Regions from separate parts of the Cytobacillus sp. FSL H8-0458 genome, predicted to be linked through region 2. Evidence: riboswitches for the same ligand, from Rfam matches in the RefSeq annotation. Region 2 holds a riboswitch; the other holds the start of a gene.

Region 1 (4,868 bases), 2.5 Mb from region 2:
ATGTGATTGAGCCAATTTTGCTGCTTCCTCATAACTTTCGGCTTCAGTTATGAGCGGTGAGGTAAACTGTTCATTTGGCCTTTCGTAACGTATGTAAGGAATGCTGCATGCTTTGGCTGCTGCCATGGCCGTTTTTGACGCTTCGTCCGCATAGGGATGACTGGCATCAATCACAGTGGTCATCTCTTGCATCTGAATTAGTCCAATCATGTCATTTTCTGACAGCCGTCCCACTTTATAAGAAATGCCTTCAGCTTTCAAACTGTCAGCTGCCGATTCTGTGACAACGGTTGCCAGTAAGGGATAACCTTGATTTTTCAATTGAACGGCTAATGCTCTAGCATCACTTGTGCCTGCTAAAAATAGAATCATAAGATCCCCCTAATCCCCGCATGGTGCCGGCTCGACTTCGATCTTGGAGCTCATATCCTGATAGGTAAAATACTGAATTTTTTTCACTCGCTTAAAATATTTAAAAAGCCGTTCATTTGGATGCGCATTTTCTTTGTATTCTTCAATAATGTCCTTCAATAACGGCAGAAGCTGGTCGGGCTCCATTCCTTCTGCTACAGGCTGTGCAGCATGGGCTGTACGGCCAACCGGCTTTGCCCCGATAAATAGATCAAACTTCTTCTTGCGGTAAACGATGCCGATATCATCAAATACCGCCCGATAACAGGCCATACCGCAGCCATTAAAGCCAATATGCAGTTCCTTTGGAAGCTTTAAGCCACCCAGTTCAGCTGCAATTTCCTCTGCATATGGAATGGATTCTGCCTTCTCCCCGTAGCAAAAATCGCACGCTTTTACATTTAGCACATCGCCCACTGGCATGACAGTCAGATCGTGCTGTTCGAGTTTTTCCACAATCGACTGAGGCCGTCCGGTTGGAATTTTGATTAAAAATCGGTGATCCGGTGTATATTCCATGGTGCCCTTCTCGCCAACAGCTTCTGCCAATACGCGCATTTGGTCAGCTGTAATAAATTTATTGGCAACACCAGGCGAAACCGCAAATTCAAATATATCTTCGATTGGCTGCTGCACTAAATGTGTTTGGTCTATCTCGGATTTAGTCACCAGCGATAATGCCTTAAAAGCCATATCCAGTGAGCTGGTTTCCTGTTTTTTTCTCTGGATCTGCTCGTAGCCGGCCTGTGCTTCCCCGGTTTCCTGATTTAATGCCCATGGCTCCGCTTCCTTTTTTAAACGCTGATGCGGCTTTAAGCTTTGCTTCTCATCACCAAGCGTATACTTTCTCTGATATCCGCGAGGCGTAATGATTTTATTGTCATAAAAGAAAGTGGAAGAATTCCCGATCACAACTGTTGTCAGCATGCCTATATCGTGATCAAGCATTTCCGCCAGTGTAGTCAGAATGACATTCTGATTCTCGCGGTAAGCACTTTTCACCAGCCCCACAGGCGTTTCAGGAGAACGATATTTTAATAGAATCCTTTGTGCCTCGACAATCTGTCGTGTCCTTCTGCCGCTTTTCGGGTTATATAAAGCGATGACAAAATCCGCCATCCCGGCTGCTTCAATGCGCTTCTCGATCACCGTCCAGGGTGTTAAATGATCACTCAGACTAATGGTGCAGGAATCATGCATGACAGGTGCACCCAGTAAACTCGCACATGAATTAATCGCAGAGATGCCCGGAACAATTTCCACTTCGATTCCTTCTTCTTCCGTCCAGCCCATTTCGATCAGCACTTCATACACTAAGCCAGCCATGCCGTATACACCCGAGTCACCGCTCGATATCACGGATACAATATGGCCAGCTTCCGCTCTTTTCACTGCATCCTGCGCACGGGATACCTCCTCAGTCATCCCAGTACTGACAATAGAACTTGCTGTAACGAATGGCATGATCAGATCTACGTAAGTTTTGTAGCCAATAATGCAATCACTCTGCTGCAGCGCATCCACAGCCCGTTTGGTTATATGCTCACGATCACCCGGGCCAAAGCCGACAACAAAGATTTTCCCCTTTTTCATAGGCTTACCTCCAATTAATAAAAGAACATGCGCCTAGCCTGCTGCCGTGCTGCTCGACAGGCGTCCCGCGCCAGATCATTCTCAAAGTTCAATGCTTTTTGCCAAATAAAAAATGCCTGCACTCCTTTTCAAAGGAATACAGGCATATGAAATGACAGTATAAAAATAAGCATACTGAAACCCAAAAACAATTGATCAAAATTGTCCCGCCTATACTTCTCCCTCCGAAAAGCAAGTGTCGTTTAAATAAGCAGGTTTCCTGACTTAAGCTTCTTCTTACTCTTACACCTTCCCGATTTCTCAGTGGCATTGTAATTTCATCAGCTCTTACAGTAGCGGGGGCTGTACCAGACTTTCACTGGTTTCCCTTTTACCTCACAAAGTGAGCACTTATTTAAATTGATATATTAATTTTTTACTAATATAACATATAATGACCAATTTTGACATATTATTTTTTTCATAATTTTTTAAATACAGTTTTAATGGCTTTATCTTTGATGATACTTTAGAAATATGATCAGCATCAATGTCGCCATTTTTTGTTTTAAAGTGAATCTCCTCTAGCAAGCTTGGAGGTATGTTCAGCAGCACGTTACCTCTATTATTTTTTCCAGGCAATATCTTTTTCCATGCAGAACATTGATATGAGCATTTTCATTAGTGTAGGTAATATCATTGGATGGCTCCCCGAAAAAACTTTTTTCACCTTGGTATTTTTCGTCTATCCGACTTCCAGTTAAAACACCCTCATTTGTTTCATTCGATCTTGACTGGTGAAAATAATAGAGAAAAAATGTTGAAGAAAACCGTTAAAAATATGATCAAACACCAATTTTAAATATTTTTTTATTTATAAATAAGCAATTCTAACCAGATTTTACTTCAACCATTTGTACCTTTACATTTCAATAATAAGTACCTAGAATGATTTATGTACTTGAAAAAACATTAAATAATATAAGCATTATCTGGGAAAAGTTCATGTTTTTTCTTTTTCTGATCCGGTTAAATATTATTCATATTGGGACGTAATTGCTCAATTTGAAATAAAAGCAACTTAAAATAAAGGAGAGAAAACACATGAAAACATTCGTACTCACAACAGCAAGCACACTACTTCTAACAAGCTTTGGCATTGGTTACGCAGTTCATGCAAATGCTGACACGACACAGGTACCAGGGAAAAATGATGCAGCAAATTATCAAAAATATAAAATCCTGACAGAAGACATTCAAAATTTTCCTGAATACGACATACTTGATGATATAGTTGATGCTGAAGACTTCAATGCACAAGTCGTGGAAAACAATAATCATAAACGTATTATTTTCTTAAAAGATGACAGCGCTAAGCTGCAGTTCAAAAGCGTCTTTATTAAAGACACAAACCGATTGCAAGTGATTGACCTAAAAGGCGGATTGATATTCAGTCAAATTATTGGTGATGCGGAAGAAAATGTTGACTCAGTAGACAACGGGACTGAAAACGAAGACAGTGTCAATGAAACTATTGAAGAAGATAGCCAGGATAAGGGCACTATAGAACAAGGTCTTGAAGGGTTAAAAGAATACTCTACACTTGTCAATTTCGTTAATGTAGAAGACTTCAATACACAAGTCGTGGAGAACAATAATCACAAACGTGTCATCCTTTTAAAAGATAACCAGGGACAACCACAATTCAAAAGTATTTACGTTAAAGACACAAACAGGTTAAAAATCATTAACCTCCGCGGAGGCATTGTATATAATGGAATCATCCAATAAATAAATAAATAATGGATGAGCCTTTTTATTGCATACTTGCAACATTATTAAGCTCAAGTGAAAATCCATATTTGCGGGTATTTATGAAGCAATGAAAAAGCCTAATTCTTCAATTCGAATACTGAAGAATTAGGCTTTTTAATATTGATCCCTTTTACTGCAAATACTTATATTTCTTCTTGGCCATTCTTATTTGATCTGAATATAAAAGTAGCCAGGCAAGAACGTACCTGCAGCATTTCACCTTGATCTTCTTCACTCTTTTTTTAAAATATGTATACTCAAAAGATAGGACCAATATTTTTTAAACTATTTATTTTAATATTCAAATCTTTAATAGTTTTAAAAGCATAAGGGCTCAAAAGTTTTATTTACTTGAACTACCTTTCTATTTACCAGAGATTAAATATATTATTTTAAGGAGGAGAACGATGTATAAAAGCCTAGAAGAATTAACTAAACACCCTGTATTTCATTATTTTGTTGAGATATCCAAAATTCCCCGCTGTTCAGGGAATGAAAAGTTAATAAGCGACTATTTAGTTCGCTTTGCTCAAGAGCGCAAACTCGAAGTTATTCAAGACCGAGCATTAAATGTAATAATAAAAAAAGCCGCCACTCCCGGATACGAAAAAGTGCCTGCTGTAATCATTCAGGGGCATATGGATATGGTCTGTGAAAAAAACAAAGGGAACCCTCACAATTTTGATAAAGATCCTTTGCAGTTAAGAATCATAGGGGACATGCTTTATGCGACAGACACCACATTAGGTGCAGATAATGGAATAGCCCTAGCCTACGCCTTGGCATTATTGGATTCGCATAACATTCCCCATCCTTCTCTTGAAGTACTTATTACCGCTGAGGAAGAAACAACTATGCTCGGCGCTCATTCGGTTGACCCGGCTCATTTAAATGGGAAAATTCTTATCAATATTGATTCAGAAGAAGATAGAAAGTTATTGGTAAGCAGTGCAGGCGGTGTCATTGTCACCCACATGCTGCCAGTAGATTGGGAAGCATCCCCAAAACGCGCTATAACGTACTTAATTAGTGTCGGAGGCCTGCATGGAGGACATTCCGGCATATCGATT
Region 2 (4,868 bases):
GGTTTTCTCCCTGCTGTGCGGCGGCAATCAAAATACTGTCAGTTGATGTTCCGGTCGCTATCGTCCCTGTGACGGCATCTATAACTTCCTGATCATATAGTGCTCTGGTCTTGGCCTCGGTTGCGGTCATAATGGATTGGATAAAGGCTTCCTCTGTCAGATGGCCATTAACGAAAATCCATGTATTGATTGTACCTGGAGTAAGATGATAAGAATGCTCTTCACTTTTCGAGGCATCAACAGCATTGCCGACACCAGCTGTCACGACCACATACACAGAGAATGTATCTTCTTCATAAAATTGGCTGCTGTAATCCTCAATATATACAGCGGTCATCATCCCCACAGTTTCCCCGGGTTCAAAGCCGATTTCCCGGACAAATTCCGCCATCTCTGCCCGATGATCACTGCAGTCATAATTCTTGCTCACATGCCGGTTAAGAAAAATCCGATTCCAGCCAGTCCCCGATCCGGTTACACCTGAAGACATGGTTTTAAGCGGAAATGGCGAGCGAAGGACCAGCAAGTCTTCCTTTACCTCCAGGCTGGCTGGATCGATCCGCTTCTCTAATTGGCTTTCCGCCTTTGAGCGTTCAGGCACCAGCAACATCTGAGGGGCCGCCACTCTTGGATGCGGCAGCTTCTCGATCTTCGTCCTGTAAACCTCCCGTATCCGCCCTTCTTTTAAAACCTCATTAGGAACATGGTTAATATTGACTTCGCCATTCTCCAGCAGCAATAGGCGGTCACAGTACAGGCCGGCCAGATTCAAATCATGGAAAATGGAAATGACCGTCAGTCCGCAGTCCTTTGACCATACAGAAAGGAGATCTAGCAATTCTTTTTGATAGGATAAATCAAGATGGTTCGTCGGCTCATCCAGCAATAGAATTTCCGGCTCCTGGGCAAGGGCCTGGGCTAAAAACACCCTCTGTCTTTCGCCGCCGGATAATTGCTGAATATCATCATCCTGAAATCGGGAGATGCCCGTCTGCTCCATAACCCGTTTTACCGCTTCTTCATCTTTACCGGACCAGCTCTGGAACCAGCCCTTTTGATGAGCATACCGGCCAAGGGAAACTGTTTCCTTTACGGTATATGAAAAGGCCTGAGAGGAATGCTGGGGCAGAACAGCAATGATTTTCGCCAGTTCTTTGGGTGTATACTGTGAAAGGTTCTTACCTTTAATCCGTATTTCACCTGACTTATAAGGCAAAATGCCGCTCAGCATCTTGAGAATCGTGGTCTTGCCGCTTCCATTCGGCCCCAATATCCCGAAAAGCTCCCCTTTTTCTACTTCAAAGCTGATATTTTTAACAACCGGCGCACCGGCATATCCGCCAGTAACCTGATTAACGCTAAGCATGATTAACCACTTCTTTCTGAACTAAGATATGCCTTCGGAACAAGGTGAAACCGCTTGTTCCTGCGAAGAAAATCCGCGGAAGCCTTCCCCTTGAATGGGTGGACACTTATGCTGGACAGTTATCGAAGTTCAAAGTTTATTCTTTCTTTTAATTAAAATAATGGCAAACGCAGGTGCACCAATGATCGCTGTAATCACGCCGATTGGAAGCTCGGTAGGTGCAATGATCGTCCGTGAAACCAGATCGGCAATAATAAGAAAACCTGCACCCATAAGAATCGATAAGGGCAATAGGTGCCTATGATCCGGCCCCCATAACAGCCTGGTCAGATGAGGGATCACAAGGCCGACAAATCCTATCGTTCCAGACACAGCTACAGCCGCACCAGTTAAGATGGAGCCAGCTACCAGAACCATCATCTTTCTCTTCTGAACGTCCACCCCTATATGCTGGGCCTTTTCTTCCCCAAAGCTCATAGCATTCAGCTCTTTACTGTTCACTAACAGAAGGATGGCACCAATTACAAAAAACGGAAGGATAATGTTAATATACGCCCAGCCTCTCATGGATACACTGCCAAGAAGCCATCCAATAATCTGTCTAAGCTCCTCACCGGTCAGGGCAATCATCAGAGAAATTAGAGCGCCAAGAAAAGAACTGAAGATAATGCCCGTTAAAATAATCGTTTCCACTTTCATGGATCTTTCAATTTTTCTGGCAAATAGCAGAACGGCAAAAATGGTTAAAAAGGAAAATAAGATGCTGAATAAAGGCAGTGTAAACATTCCTGCAAACGGAATGGATAATCCCAGGAACAATGTTAAAACAGCACCGAGTGAAGCCCCGGAAGAAACTCCAATGGTATATGGATCTGCCAGCGGGTTTCTTAATAAACCTTGAAAGGCGGCTCCCGCAATTGCAAGAGACGCCCCTACTAAGCCAGCCAGCAAAACGCGCGGCAGGCGAATGTTCATAATGATATTTGCATGCATAGCATCCGTGTTTCCCAATGAAATAAAAGGGAAAATCTCAGCGCTTATTACTCTGATAATAGTGATGGGGTGAACAGACACTGTACCAATTGAAATCCCCATCAGCATAGCACAGAACAGGAAAGCTGCTGCTGTTAGATAAGCCAGAAATTTATTATTTAAATACGTCCGGATATACTGCTTTTGCAAGTTCCTCGACTCCTTCAATAATACGAGGGCCAGAGCGGGTTACCATATCGGAATCAACATCGGCAACCTGCTTATTTTTCACTGCTGTTATATCCTGCCAGCCATCCCTTTTCATTACATCGCCAGCAGCATCTTCAGTGTAATAGCCATGAGTTGTGATGATTACATCCGGATTCCGTTCGATAATCGCTTCCGGATCCATTTTCGGCCATCCTTCTTCCGTAATGATATTTTCTGCATTAATCGCACTTAGCATTTCGTCCATAAAGGTTTCTGCACCAGCTGTATAGATTTCAGGAGCTGGTGAAACTTCCACGAATACCGATTTGCGGTCTTCTTCTTTTATATCCTGAGCTTTTGTCTTAATTTCCTCAAGCTTGCTCTTCATATCTGAAATGAGCTGCTCTGCTTTATCTTTCTCCCCTGCTGCGGTTCCAACCATTACAATGGATTCAAAAACCTGGTCAAAGCTCTTCGCATCATTGACAACAAGGACGGTCACGCCTGCATCCCTTAATTGCTGAAGGCCTGCTTCGGAATTATGTGCGCTCGACGCGTGAGCAAGGACAAGATCCGGGTTTAAAGAAATAATTTTCTCGACATTAAATTCCATGCCGCCAATCTTTTCTTTTTCTGTGGCTTCGGGCGGGTAGTTATCAAAATCGGAGACTCCGACTACCTCTTCTCCAAGCCCCAATTCAAAAGCAATTTCTGTGTTGCTTGGAATCATGGAAACGATTCTTTCTGGCTTGGATTCGATAACGATTTCATTATCAAGGGCATCCTTTATCGTAACAGGAAAAGCAGCCTCTTCCCCGCCGGCATTCTGCCCTTCCTCAACTTTTTTCTCTTCTTTTGGCTGTTCAGCACTCTCGCCGCAGCCTGCAAGCACTCCTGCAGCAAGCAGCATAGTTAATAAAAATGCATAAAATTTCTTCATACTAAGCAATCCTCCATTACTTTCGACAAAATTCGGGTGGTGCCTGTCACCACCGTTTAAAATAAAAAAACATCTCCTCGAACGGCAAGGAGATGTTGGTATGGTCATTTACAATAAATGCAGATTAGATGGCCGGACCAAACACCTCCCTATCCTCGTAGGTTAATGGGTGCTTAAGAATCAGGCAGGTCTCCTGGCTCATGGTCAATGCATTCTGCTCCTTCCCATACTTGTATGTACAGTGGATTTGCAGACAGCTTCCATTTACAGTGGCGGGACCGCGCTGGAATTTCACCAGCTTCCCTATTAAGTCTTCAAAAGAGCTTGCTTTAAAGCCCTTTTGAGAAGACACCTGTTCTATTGCGGATATAAAATTTTCTATTTCCGATTATACACCATCCCGCAGAAAAAGTAACAGAAAATTGCTGAATGTTGTAAAAAAGTTCAGAATTCTAACGCGAGTATATTTTCCATTCCCTTGTTTTCTTATCGAACACAATCTTCGCCTCACATGGCTCTTTCGCTATGGCTTCGTACTCATCATACATATCATCCATATTCGCAAAATCACCAATAATCCAAATAGGAATTTCGATCCGGATCCGATTCTGTTCAATATCCTTAATGGAAAGGACCGCTCCTTCTTTCATAAGGGGCTTTAATGAAAGCAGGACATCTCTGGTGATTGGAGGATACGTCTTTTTCTTTTTAATGCCAAGGAGCGTTTTTTCCACCTTCATCTGTCCCATTTTACCGGGGATCACTTCCCCAAGCATACGGTAAAAATCGTTCAGATCGCGATAATATGTGCGGTTAAACCAGCCATCATCATGGGCAAGGTACACATAGCGGTTGCTCAGATAATTGTAAAAAGGGAGCTTAAGATGCTCTTTGATATGGCCGAGATAAAGAAGCTCCGCGATTGTCTGGCCGGGAAGCTCATTCACCGCTTCCTCTTCCTCGAAGTCGATCCAGCAAAAATCGCCATAGCCGTATACATCATCCTCAACCAGCCTGCCCAGCTTGTCCCTCGACACATAATCGAACATCGTGTGGCTATTAAAGTCCCCATGTTCATAACGGTGCTTTAACAGCAGCAAGTTATTAATAGAATCTGATAGAGTTTGGGCAAACTCTGCAAACTCAATTCCATAAGTCATCACATACTGATCCTGTTCATTAAGATGGATGTAGATGAGATCACGAATAGCTTGATTCCTTCTTTTCAATGACGAAACCTCCGAACCGTTACCCACAGTAGTATTTTCATAGCCTTAATTGATAAAAAGACAGCTTCTTATGAAACTGCCTGCCAAACTTCCAATATTTTATTCTCTTATTGTAGCAAAAATATCTGAAAATATCTTTGCCGATGAGAAA

What was found. Region 2 has a riboswitch for cobalamin ahead of NYE23_RS19985 (ABC transporter substrate-binding protein). Riboswitches for the same ligand answer to the same signal wherever they lie in the genome.
Region 1: another riboswitch for cobalamin. It lies ahead of cobJ (precorrin-3B C(17)-methyltransferase); the one in region 2 lies ahead of NYE23_RS19985 (ABC transporter substrate-binding protein).

What each region holds. Positions count from the first base shown of each region.
Region 1 covers NZ_JBBOBR010000001.1:1,486,595-1,491,462, reverse strand. The annotation lists gene cobK (precorrin-6A reductase) at 1-372, opposite strand, end outside; gene cobJ (precorrin-3B C(17)-methyltransferase) at 382-2,004, opposite strand; cobalamin riboswitch at 2,237-2,413, opposite strand; gene NYE23_RS07095 (hypothetical protein) at 3,088-3,774, shown strand; gene NYE23_RS07090 (aminoacyl-histidine dipeptidase) at 4,206-4,868, shown strand, end outside.
Region 2 covers NZ_JBBOBR010000001.1:3,977,982-3,982,849, forward strand. The annotation lists gene NYE23_RS19975 (adenosylcobinamide amidohydrolase) at 1-1,366, opposite strand, end outside; gene NYE23_RS19980 (FecCD family ABC transporter permease) at 1,496-2,548, opposite strand; gene NYE23_RS19985 (ABC transporter substrate-binding protein) at 2,514-3,488, opposite strand; cobalamin riboswitch at 3,655-3,859, opposite strand; gene NYE23_RS19990 (hypothetical protein) at 3,941-4,717, opposite strand.